DNA from 2 places in the Pseudomonas sp. SO81 genome. Region 1 is predicted to be linked to the other one. Evidence: riboswitches for the same ligand, from Rfam matches in the RefSeq annotation. Region 1 holds a riboswitch; the other holds the start of a gene.
The links. A riboswitch is a leader RNA that binds a small molecule or an ion and turns the genes downstream of it on or off. The one in region 1 is predicted to bind cobalamin.
Positions count from the first base shown of each region.

Region 2: another riboswitch for cobalamin. It lies ahead of OH686_RS15375 (TonB-dependent receptor domain-containing protein); the one in region 1 lies ahead of OH686_RS04950 (CbtB domain-containing protein).

Region 1 is NZ_CP126126.1:1,030,607-1,035,182, reverse strand. Features, by position in the region: gene cobN (cobaltochelatase subunit CobN) at 1-481, opposite strand, end outside; gene cobW (cobalamin biosynthesis protein CobW) at 631-1,680, opposite strand; cobalamin riboswitch at 1,776-1,980, opposite strand; cobalamin riboswitch at 2,041-2,263, shown strand; gene OH686_RS04950 (CbtB domain-containing protein) at 2,446-2,631, shown strand; gene OH686_RS04945 (CbtA family protein) at 2,643-3,365, shown strand; gene OH686_RS04940 (cobalamin biosynthesis protein) at 3,343-3,756, shown strand; gene cobM (precorrin-4 C(11)-methyltransferase) at 3,771-4,538, shown strand; gene OH686_RS04930 (hypothetical protein) at 4,507-4,576, opposite strand, start outside.
Region 2 is NZ_CP126126.1:3,281,987-3,286,562, forward strand. Features, by position in the region: gene OH686_RS15370 (cobalamin-binding protein) at 1-154, shown strand, start outside; gene OH686_RS15375 (TonB-dependent receptor domain-containing protein) at 218-2,104, opposite strand; cobalamin riboswitch at 2,187-2,399, opposite strand; gene dxs (1-deoxy-D-xylulose-5-phosphate synthase) at 2,467-4,362, opposite strand; gene OH686_RS15385 (alpha/beta fold hydrolase) at 4,444-4,576, opposite strand, start outside.

The DNA.
Region 1 (4,576 bases):
GCCAGCGGCTGGCGATGCAGTGCAGCAAGTGGCGCGCGTTGTCCGCGCCACCCTGGCGCAGGTACTGCCACAGGCGCTGGCTGTCCTCGCTCGGCACGTTGCTCAGCGTGGTCAGCTCGGGATCGGGACTGTCGTCGCCGGGCACCAGGATGATCCTGGTGCCCTGGCGGCCCAGTTCGACCAGGCGCTCGATGCCGTAGCGCCAGTAGCTGACGCCGCCGTGCACCGAGATCAGAATGACTTCGGCGTGGCGCAGCACTTGCTCGACGTAGAAGTCCACTGAAGCGTGGTTGGGCAGCTGCGCCGGGCTGGCCAGGCGCAGGCTGGGGAAGTCCTCGGGTAGCTCGCGCGCCACTTCGGCCAGCAGCGACAGATGCGAGTCGCCGGTGCAGAGGATCACCAGCTCGGCTGGGCTCTGGCCGAGGTCGGCGATGCTGTCGGCCGGCAGGGTGATGCCGGCCTGGGCGCGCAGCAGGTGCATGGGTTAGGGCTCCGTGCTGCCGGGGAGACCCTCACCCCCGGCCCCTCTCCCGGGGGGAGAGGGGAGCAGAAACGCGCGAAGCTTGAGAGCGCGCGCCGCTCCTACTCCCTCTCCCCCCGGGAGAGGGTTGGGGTGAGGGAAATGGGTTATCACGCCAGCGCCGCCTGCAGTTCCGCCTCGATGGCGGCGCGGTCGAGTTCCTGGCCGATCAGCACCAGGCGGCTCTGCCGCGCTTCGTCTGCACCCCAGGCGCGGTCGAAGTGGCGGTCGAAGCGCTGGCCGACGCCTTGTACCAGCAGGCGCATGGCCTTGCCGGGGATGGCGGCGAAGCCCTTGACGCGCAGGATGCCGTGCTTGGCGACGGCGTCCTTGAGGGCGGCGAGCAGGCGGGCTTCCTCGGCCTCCGGCAGGACCACGTCGAAGGAGTCGAACTCGTCGTGGTCGTGATCCTCGTCTTCCTCGTCGTGGTGGGTGCGACGGGCGTCGATGTGCAGCTCGGTCTCGCAGTTCAGGCCGAGCAGCACGTCCAACGGCAGCTCGCCGCCCTGGGCCTCGATCACCTTGACCGCCGGCGGCAGCTCCTCGGCCACCTCGGCGCGCACGGCGGCCAGGGCGTCGGCATCGAGCAGGTCGGTCTTGTTCAGCACCACCAGGTCGGCGCTGGCCAGCTGGTCGGCGAACAGCTCATGCAGCGGCGATTCGTGGTCGAGGTTCGGGTCCTGCTTGCGCTGGGCATCCACCTGCTCGGGGAAGGCGGCGAAGGTGCCGGCTGCCACGGCCGGGCTGTCGACCACGGTGATCACCGCATCCACGGTGCAGGCGGTGCGGATTTCCGGCCAGTTGAAGGCCTGCACCAGCGGCTTGGGCAGGGCCAGGCCGGAGGTCTCGATAAGGATGTGGTCGAGCTCGCTACGACGGGCCACCAGCTCGCGCATCACCGGGAAGAACTCTTCCTGCACGGTGCAGCACAGGCAGCCGTTGGCCAGCTCATAGACGCGGCCGTTGGCCTCTTCCTCGGTGCAGCCGATGGAGCACTGCTTGAGGATGGCGCCGTCGATGCCCAGCTCGCCGAACTCGTTGACGATCACCGCGATGCGGCGTCCGCCGGCGTTGGCCAGCAGGTGACGGAGCAGGGTGGTTTTACCGGCACCGAGAAAGCCGGTGACGATGGTGACGGGAAGTTTGGCGAGCGATTGCATGGCAGCCCCGGAAGCGTCGTGAAAGGGACGGACGGGCAGGGCGGGGCACGCGCGGACGAGCGAGGGCCGAACACCACCGGATCACCCCGCCCGGTTGTCGAAACTTTTGCGAGGCAGGTCTCCTGGCTTACGGCGTGGAACCTTGGGGCTCCTGATCCTTCGCCTTCCCGCCCTACAGGGCAGTGGCATTTCGAAGAATCTCGTCCGTTCACAGTTGCGGGGGCAGCCAGGGCTTGAAAGACCCTGTTCCCTCTTAGCTTCTTCGGCTGGCGAAGAAGAACCTCGGAAAGGCTGCAAGGCTACGCAGTGCCCCAAGGGCGGTCAACCGCGCGGTTGACGCTGGAGCGGGCTTCGTGATGTTCTAGAAAAGCTGTTTCAGGTGCCTCTCGCCGCCGTGCGCGAGGTGAAACGGGAAGCCGGTGGGCCCTTTTCCATGCATGGAGTGGGCGAGTCCGGCGCTGCCCCCGCAACGGTAAGCGATCGACGGGTCCTCAATGCCACTGTGCCTCGTGCATGGGAAGGCCGACCCGGTTCCTGCAAAGGCGTCGCAAGCCCGGAGACCGGCCTGAATCTTCGTTAGAACCCGCTTAGACGCTTCGTGAGCCAGGGCCTGCCGTTCATCCAGCAGGGCCGACGCGCAGCAGACGTTGAACGGGCTCGTTGGCAACCCGCGGTGGGCGGGCGCATGCCGGTTGATGGCCCTGGGCGGGTCATTTCCTCGCTGCGACCTTCTACCGGAATACCAATCCCTGGAAGGTGCTCATCATGTCCAGCCGCACGCTGTCGTCCTCCGCTTCCGTTTCGCTCCCGCTGTCCAAACGCCTGGCCATCGCCGCCGGCAGCTGCCTGCTCGGCGCACTGCTGATCTTCTTCGCCGGCTTCTCGCACATCGAGGCGATGCACAACGCCGCCCACGACACGCGCCACAGTGCCGCCTTCCCCTGCCACTGAGACCGCCTGCCATGATCAAGCGCATTGCCCAGACTGCGGGCTTCGCAGGCCTCTTGGCCGCCATCGTCCTGACCCTGCTGCAGAGCCTGTGGGTCACCCCGCTGATTCTGCAGGCGGAAACCTTCGAAACCGCCGAACCGGTTGCCGAGCACAGCCATGAGGCGCCGGTCGCTGCCCATGAGCACGAACACGAGGAGGCTGCCGGCCATAGCCACGATGGCGAGGTCTGGGCTCCCGAAGACGGCTGGCAGCGCACCCTGTCCACCGGCCTGAGCAATCTGGTGGTGGCTGTCGGCTTCGCCCTGATGCTGGCTGGTCTGTTCACCCTGCGTGCGCCGAGCCAGACCTGGCAGGGCCTGCTCTGGGGCCTGGGCGGCTTCGCCGTGTTCAGCCTGGCGCCGTCCGCTGGCCTGCCGCCGGAGCTGCCGGGCACCGCCGCCGCCGATCTGCTGCTGCGTCAGTACTGGTGGATCGGCACCGCCGTCGCTACCGCCGCCGGCCTGGGCCTGATCGCTTTCGGCCGCAACTGGGCGCTGCGTGGCGTAGGCCTGGTGCTGCTGGCCGTGCCGCACCTGATCGGCGCGCCGCAGCCGGAAGTGCACGAGAGCCTGGCGCCCGAGGCGCTGGAGCACGAGTTCATCCTCGCCTCGCTGCTGACCAACGCCCTGTTCTGGTCGGCCCTGGGCCTGGCCGCTGCCTGGTTCTTCGCCCGTGGCGAACAGCGCGACGCCTGATCCGCTGCTGATCGCTGGTCTCGGCTGCCGTCGCGGTTGCACGGTGGCCGAGCTGCGCGAGCTACTGCAACAGAGCCTGGTGCAGTTCGCGCTGCCGTTGGACGCGCTGCATGGCCTGGCCAGCAGCGCACACAAACGCGACGAGGCAGGGCTGCTGCAGCTGGCGGCAGACCTTGGCCTGCCGCTGGACTTCTACTCGGCCGAGCAACTGGCGCCCTACGAGTCGCAACTGAGTGAAGGCTCGGAGCTTGTGCGCGAGCTGACCGGCTCCGCCAGCGTGGCCGAGGCCAGTGCCCTGGCCGGCGCCAGCGCGCGCTCCGGTCGTGCGGCCGTCCTGATCTGTCCCAAGCAGCGCAGCGCCGCTGCTACCCTGGCCATTGCTCGCGCCTGACATCGGATAACACTATGACCGTCTATTTCATCGGCGCCGGCCCCGGCGATCCTGAGCTGATCACCGTCAAAGGCCAGGGCCTGATCCGCAGCTGCCCGGTGATTCTCTACGCCGGCTCACTGGTACCCGAGGCCGTGCTGCAGGGCCATAGCGCCGAGCTGCTGGTGAACACCGCCGAGCTGCACCTCTCACAGATCATCACGCTGCTGGCCGAGGCCCATGCCAAGGGCCAGGACGTGGCCCGCGTGCATTCCGGCGATCCGTCGTTGTACGGCGCCATCGGCGAGCAGATTCGCGAGTTGCGCGCGCTGCGGATTCCCTTCGAGATCATCCCCGGCGTCACCGCCACGGCAGCCTGCGCGGCGTTGCTGGAAGCCGAGCTGACCCTGCCTGAGGTGGCGCAGACGGTGATCTTCACCCGCTACGGCCACAACTCACCGATGCCGACGGGGGAGGAGCTGGGCGCCCTGGCCAGCCACCGCGCGACTATGGCCATCCACCTCGGCGTGCAGCATCTGCCGCGTATCGTCGAGGAGCTGCTGCCGCATTACGGCGCCGATTGCCCGATCGCCGTGGTGCATCGCGCCAGCTGGCCAGATCAAGACTGGGTGCGCGGCACTCTGGCGGATATCGAGGCGCGAGTAGCCGAGAAGGGCTTCCGCCGCACCGCGTTGATCCTGGTCGGCCGGGTGTTGAGCGCGGAGGATTTCGCCGGCTCGGCACTCTACGCCGAGGCCACGCGCCACCTGTTCAGGAAAGACGGCGCAGGCAGTACAGACTGAGATCGCTGTTGCTCTGGTTGTCGGCGATGGCGAGCTCG
Region 2 (4,576 bases), 2.3 Mb from region 1:
CGCCGAACTGCAGCACTGGCGAGCCTGGCCGCAGTTGCCGGCGGTGCAGCGCCAGCAGCTGTGGGCGGTGCCGGACAAGGGTCTGGAACGTCCCAGCTTCCAGATGCTGGCGGCTATCGGGAAACTCTGCGCAGTGCTGGTCCAGGCTCGTTGAACCGCGCTCTAGCGCAGAAACACAAGAGGCCCCGAAAGGGGCCTTGTGCATTGCGCCGGACGTTTACAGCTCGGGGCTCCAGACGAAGCCGAGCATCGCCGTGCGGCCTTCCTGGCGGTAGCCATAGCGCTCGCCTTCGTGCTCGTACAGGGCGCGCTGGTAGTCCTTGTCCAGCAGGTTGTCGATCTTCGCTTCCAGCTTCAGCTCGCCGGTTGCCTGCCAGCTGCCGCGCAGGCCCAGCAGGCCGTAGCCGGCCAGCTCGTACTGGTTGTTCGGATCGTCGTAGCTGCTGCTCGCGGCCTGCCAGGTGGCGCCCACGGCGAAGTCGCCGAAGGCGCGGTCCAGGTCCAGGCTCAGGGTGCGGCGGGCGCGGCGGTTGAGGGTGTGGCCGGTATCGCGGTCGCGCGGGTCGACGAAGGCGACGCCCAGTTGGCCCTGCCAGCCGAACAGCTCCTGCTGCAGCGTCGCCTCGAAGCCGTGGATGCGTGCGGTGGCGATGTTCTGCGGAATGAAGTCCTGATCGCTGGCGATGGCATCCTCGATGTCGGTGCGGTAAAGCGAGGCCTCCAGGCGGGTGCTCTCGGTCAGCTCGCTGCGCCATTGCAGCTCGTAGCTCTTCGAGTGCTCGGGCTTGAGGTCCGGGTTGCTGTAGTCTGGGTAGTACAGGTCGTTGAAGGTCGGCGCGCGGAAGCCTTCGCTGTAGGACAGGATCAGGTCATTGGCGGCGTTCAGCGGCAGGGTTAGGGCGCCGCTCCAGGTGTTCTCGCTGCCGAACTGCTCGTTCTTGTCGTGGCGCATGCCCAGCTCGGTGGAGAAGTGCTCGCTCTCATAGCGATGCTGGACAAAGGCAGCCTGGTTCCAGCGCTGCTGCTCCTCGAAGGCGGTGTTGCTGTTGAGCTGATCCTCGTACCACTCGCCACCCAGCAGCAGGCTGTGGCTGTCGCTCAGGGCCAGGGTGTTGAGCCAGTTCACCGAGTCGCGGTAGGTGTTGAACACGCCACGCTCGTCGCTGAGCTTGTCCAGGCTCTCTTCGCGGTTCTCGCTGTGGCCGACTTCCAGGCGGCTGTTCCAGGTGTCGTTGATCTGCGCATCGAGGTAGCTGGAGACGCTGCTGACGGTGAAGTCGCTGTACGGGGCCTGGCCGACCGACTCGAAGGTGGTCATGTCGAAGCGGCCGAAGGGGTTGTCGAATTCGGTGCGGCCGCGCTGGTCGAGCACGTTGATGCCGGCCTCGATGCTGTCGCTGAAGCTGTGGCTGAGGCTCAGGCTGAAGGCCTTGTTGCGGTAGGCGTCGTGATCCTGGTCGGACTCGTAGGACGGGCCGCTGCGATCGAAGCCGTTGGTCTCGTTGAGGCTGCCGGCCAGGCTGAAACGGGTCTGCTGGTCGCCGCCGGAGATGCCGGCGCTGCGCTGCCAGGCACCGTGGCTGCCATAGCCCACGCGCACGAAGGGCTTGAGGCCTTCGCCAGCGCTGCGGCGAGTGAAGATCTGCACCACGCCGCCGATGGCGTCGGCGCCATACACCGCGGAGCGTGGGCCGCGCAGCACTTCGATGCGCTCGATCTGGTCGATGTTGATGTGCTGCAGGTTGCTGTCGCCGGAGCTGGCCGAACCGATGCGCATGCCGTCCACCAGCACCAGGCTCTGGGCCGACTTGGTGCCGCGAATGTACAGGCTGGTCAGGCTGCCGATGCCGTTGTCGGTCGCCTGAACGCCAGGTACGCGCTTGAGTAGGTCGGTCACCGACGAGGGCTGCAGGCGCTCGATGTCGGCGCGGGTGAACACGGTGCTGGCGGTGCTGCTGGCGCTGCGCTGCTGCACATCGCGGTTGGCGCTGATCAGGGTTTCGGACAGCTTCAGCGCAGCCTCCTGGCCGGCGGCCAGCAGGTTGGTGCCGGGCAGCAGGGCCATGGCCAGGGCCGAGAGAGGCAGGGAACGGGACAGCTTCATGGAGATTCCTCAAAGATCGCAAGACTTCGAGGAGGGCAGGACAGGCGCGGGCGGGCGCCTGACGGTGCTGCCCTCCGCAACACCAGTCGAATCCGTCCAGGCCGGTCTCCGGGCTCTCGACGCGCCGGCTCGCCTTCCCGGGAGACCCAGTGGCTGATGAGCGGGCGTGCAGCCGGTGGGCTGCGGTCGATTACCGTTGCGGGGGCAGCGCCGGGATGGCTCCTCGCGGAGCGCACCGGCTTCCCGTTTAACGCTGTTCCTGTGGACGCAGCGCACCTGGCGGAATGCAAAAACGCCGCGCACCTTAGTGCGCAGCCGGATGAATTACAAACAAGTTGGATTCAGGGCTGGATGAGCATGGCTCATCCAGCCAGCTGCGCCAGTCGCGCCCGCACCGCCGTCTCGATGCCGGCGGTATCCAGCCCGCACTCGGCGAGCATCTGGGCCGGCTTGGCGTGCTCGACGTAGTAGTCGGGTAGGCCCAGGTGCAGCAGTGGCTTGACCAGGTTCTCGGCGGCGAGGAACTCGCTGACCGCGCTGCCGGCACCACCCATCACGGCGTTTTCCTCGATGGTCACCAGCAGCTCGTGGCTGGCGGCCAGTTCACATAGGAGGGTTTCGTCGAGGGGTTTGACGAAGCGCATATCGACCACGGTGGCGTCCAGCGCCTCGCCGACGCGCAGCGCCTCGGCCAGCTGCACGCCGAAGGCCAGCAGGGCGGTGCGCTTGCCCTGGCGACGGACCACGGCCTTGCCGATCTCCACCGGCTCCAGGCGCGGGTCGATCGGCGTGTTGGGACCGCTGCCACGCGGATAACGTACGGCCGCCGGGCCCTGGAAGTGGTAGCCGGTGGTCAGCAGCAGGCGCAGCTCGTTCTCGTCGCTGGGCGTGGCCACCAGCATGCCGGGGATGCAGCGCAGGTAGGAGATATCGAAGCTGCCGGCGTGGGTCGGACCGTCTTCGCCGACCAGGCCGGCGCGGTCGATGGCGAACAGCACGTCGAGGTGCTGCACGGCCACGTCGTGGATCAGCTGGTCGTAGGCGCGTTGCAGGAAGGTGGAGTAGATCGCCACCACCGGCTTGGCTCCGTCGCAGGCCATGCCGGCGGCCAGGGTCACTGCGTGCTGTTCGGCGATGGCCACGTCGAAGTAGCGCTCCGGGAAGCGCTCGCTGAAGGCCACCAGGTCGGAGCCTTCCTTCATCGCCGGGGTGATGCCGACCAGGCGCTCGTCCTGCTCGGCCATATCGCACAGCCACTGGCCGAACACGGCGGAGTATTTCGGGCCGGAGGCTTGCTTCGGCTCGACTGGCGCCTTGATCGGCTCCAGCTTGGTGATGGCGTGGTAGCCGATCGGGTCGACCTCGGCCGGGGCGAAACCCTTGCCCTTCTTGGTCACCACATGGAGGAACTGCGGGCCCTCCAGGTCGCGCATATTGCGCAGGGTGGCGATCAGGGTCGGCAGGTCGTGGCCATCGATGGGGCCGACGTAGTTCCAGCCCAGCTCCTCGAACAGGGTGCCGGGCACCAGCATGCCCTTGGCGTGCTCCTCGACCTTGCGCGCTATCTCCCAGGCGCCGGGCAGGCGCGAGAGGATCTTCTTGCTGCCTTCGCGCATGCTCGAATAGGTGCGGCTGGAGATGATCTTGGCCAAATAGTTGGACAGGCCGCCGACGTTCTTGGAAATCGACATGTCGTTGTCGTTGAGCACGACCAGCATATTGGCCTTCACATCGGAGGCATGATTCAGCGCCTCGAAGGCCATGCCGGCGGTCAGTGCGCCGTCGCCGATCACGGCCACCGACTTGCGCTTGCTGCCCTGCAGGCGCGCGGCTATGGCCATCCCTAAGGCGGCGCTGATGCTGGTGCTGGAGTGGCCGACGCCGAAGGTGTCGTACTCGCTCTCGCTGCGGCGCGGGAAGGCGGCCAGGCCGTCCTTCTGGCGCAGGCTGCCCATGCGCTCGCGGCGGCCGGTGAGGATCTTGTGCGGGTAGGCCTGGTGGCCCACGTCCCACACCAGGCGGTCGTCCGGGGTGTCGAAGATGTAGTGCAGAGCGATGGTCAGCTCGATCACGCCGAGGCCGGCACCGAAATGCCCGCCGGTCTGGCCAACGCTGTACAGCAGGTATTGGCGCAGCTCGTCGGCCAGGCTTTCCAGCTCGCTTTCCGCCAGGCGGCGCAGGCCGTCCGGGGTGTCGGCGCTGTCGAGCAGGGGCGTGGCAGGACGCTCGCGGGGGATTTCGTGGAAGGTGGTCGGCATCAGGCGGATCGTTATAGGCATACAAAAGATGCGGCAGTTTACCTGAAGCGCCGGAAACAGCCCAAACGACCTGTGAGTGGATCAGTCCGCGGCGTAATGCCGCGCCAAGAAGTCCAGCAGCAGGGCGTTGACCCGCTCGCCGTCCTCGCTCTGCAGCCAGTGGCCGCAACCCTCCAGCAGGTGCTGTTCCAGGCGCGGCACCTTGGCCGTCATG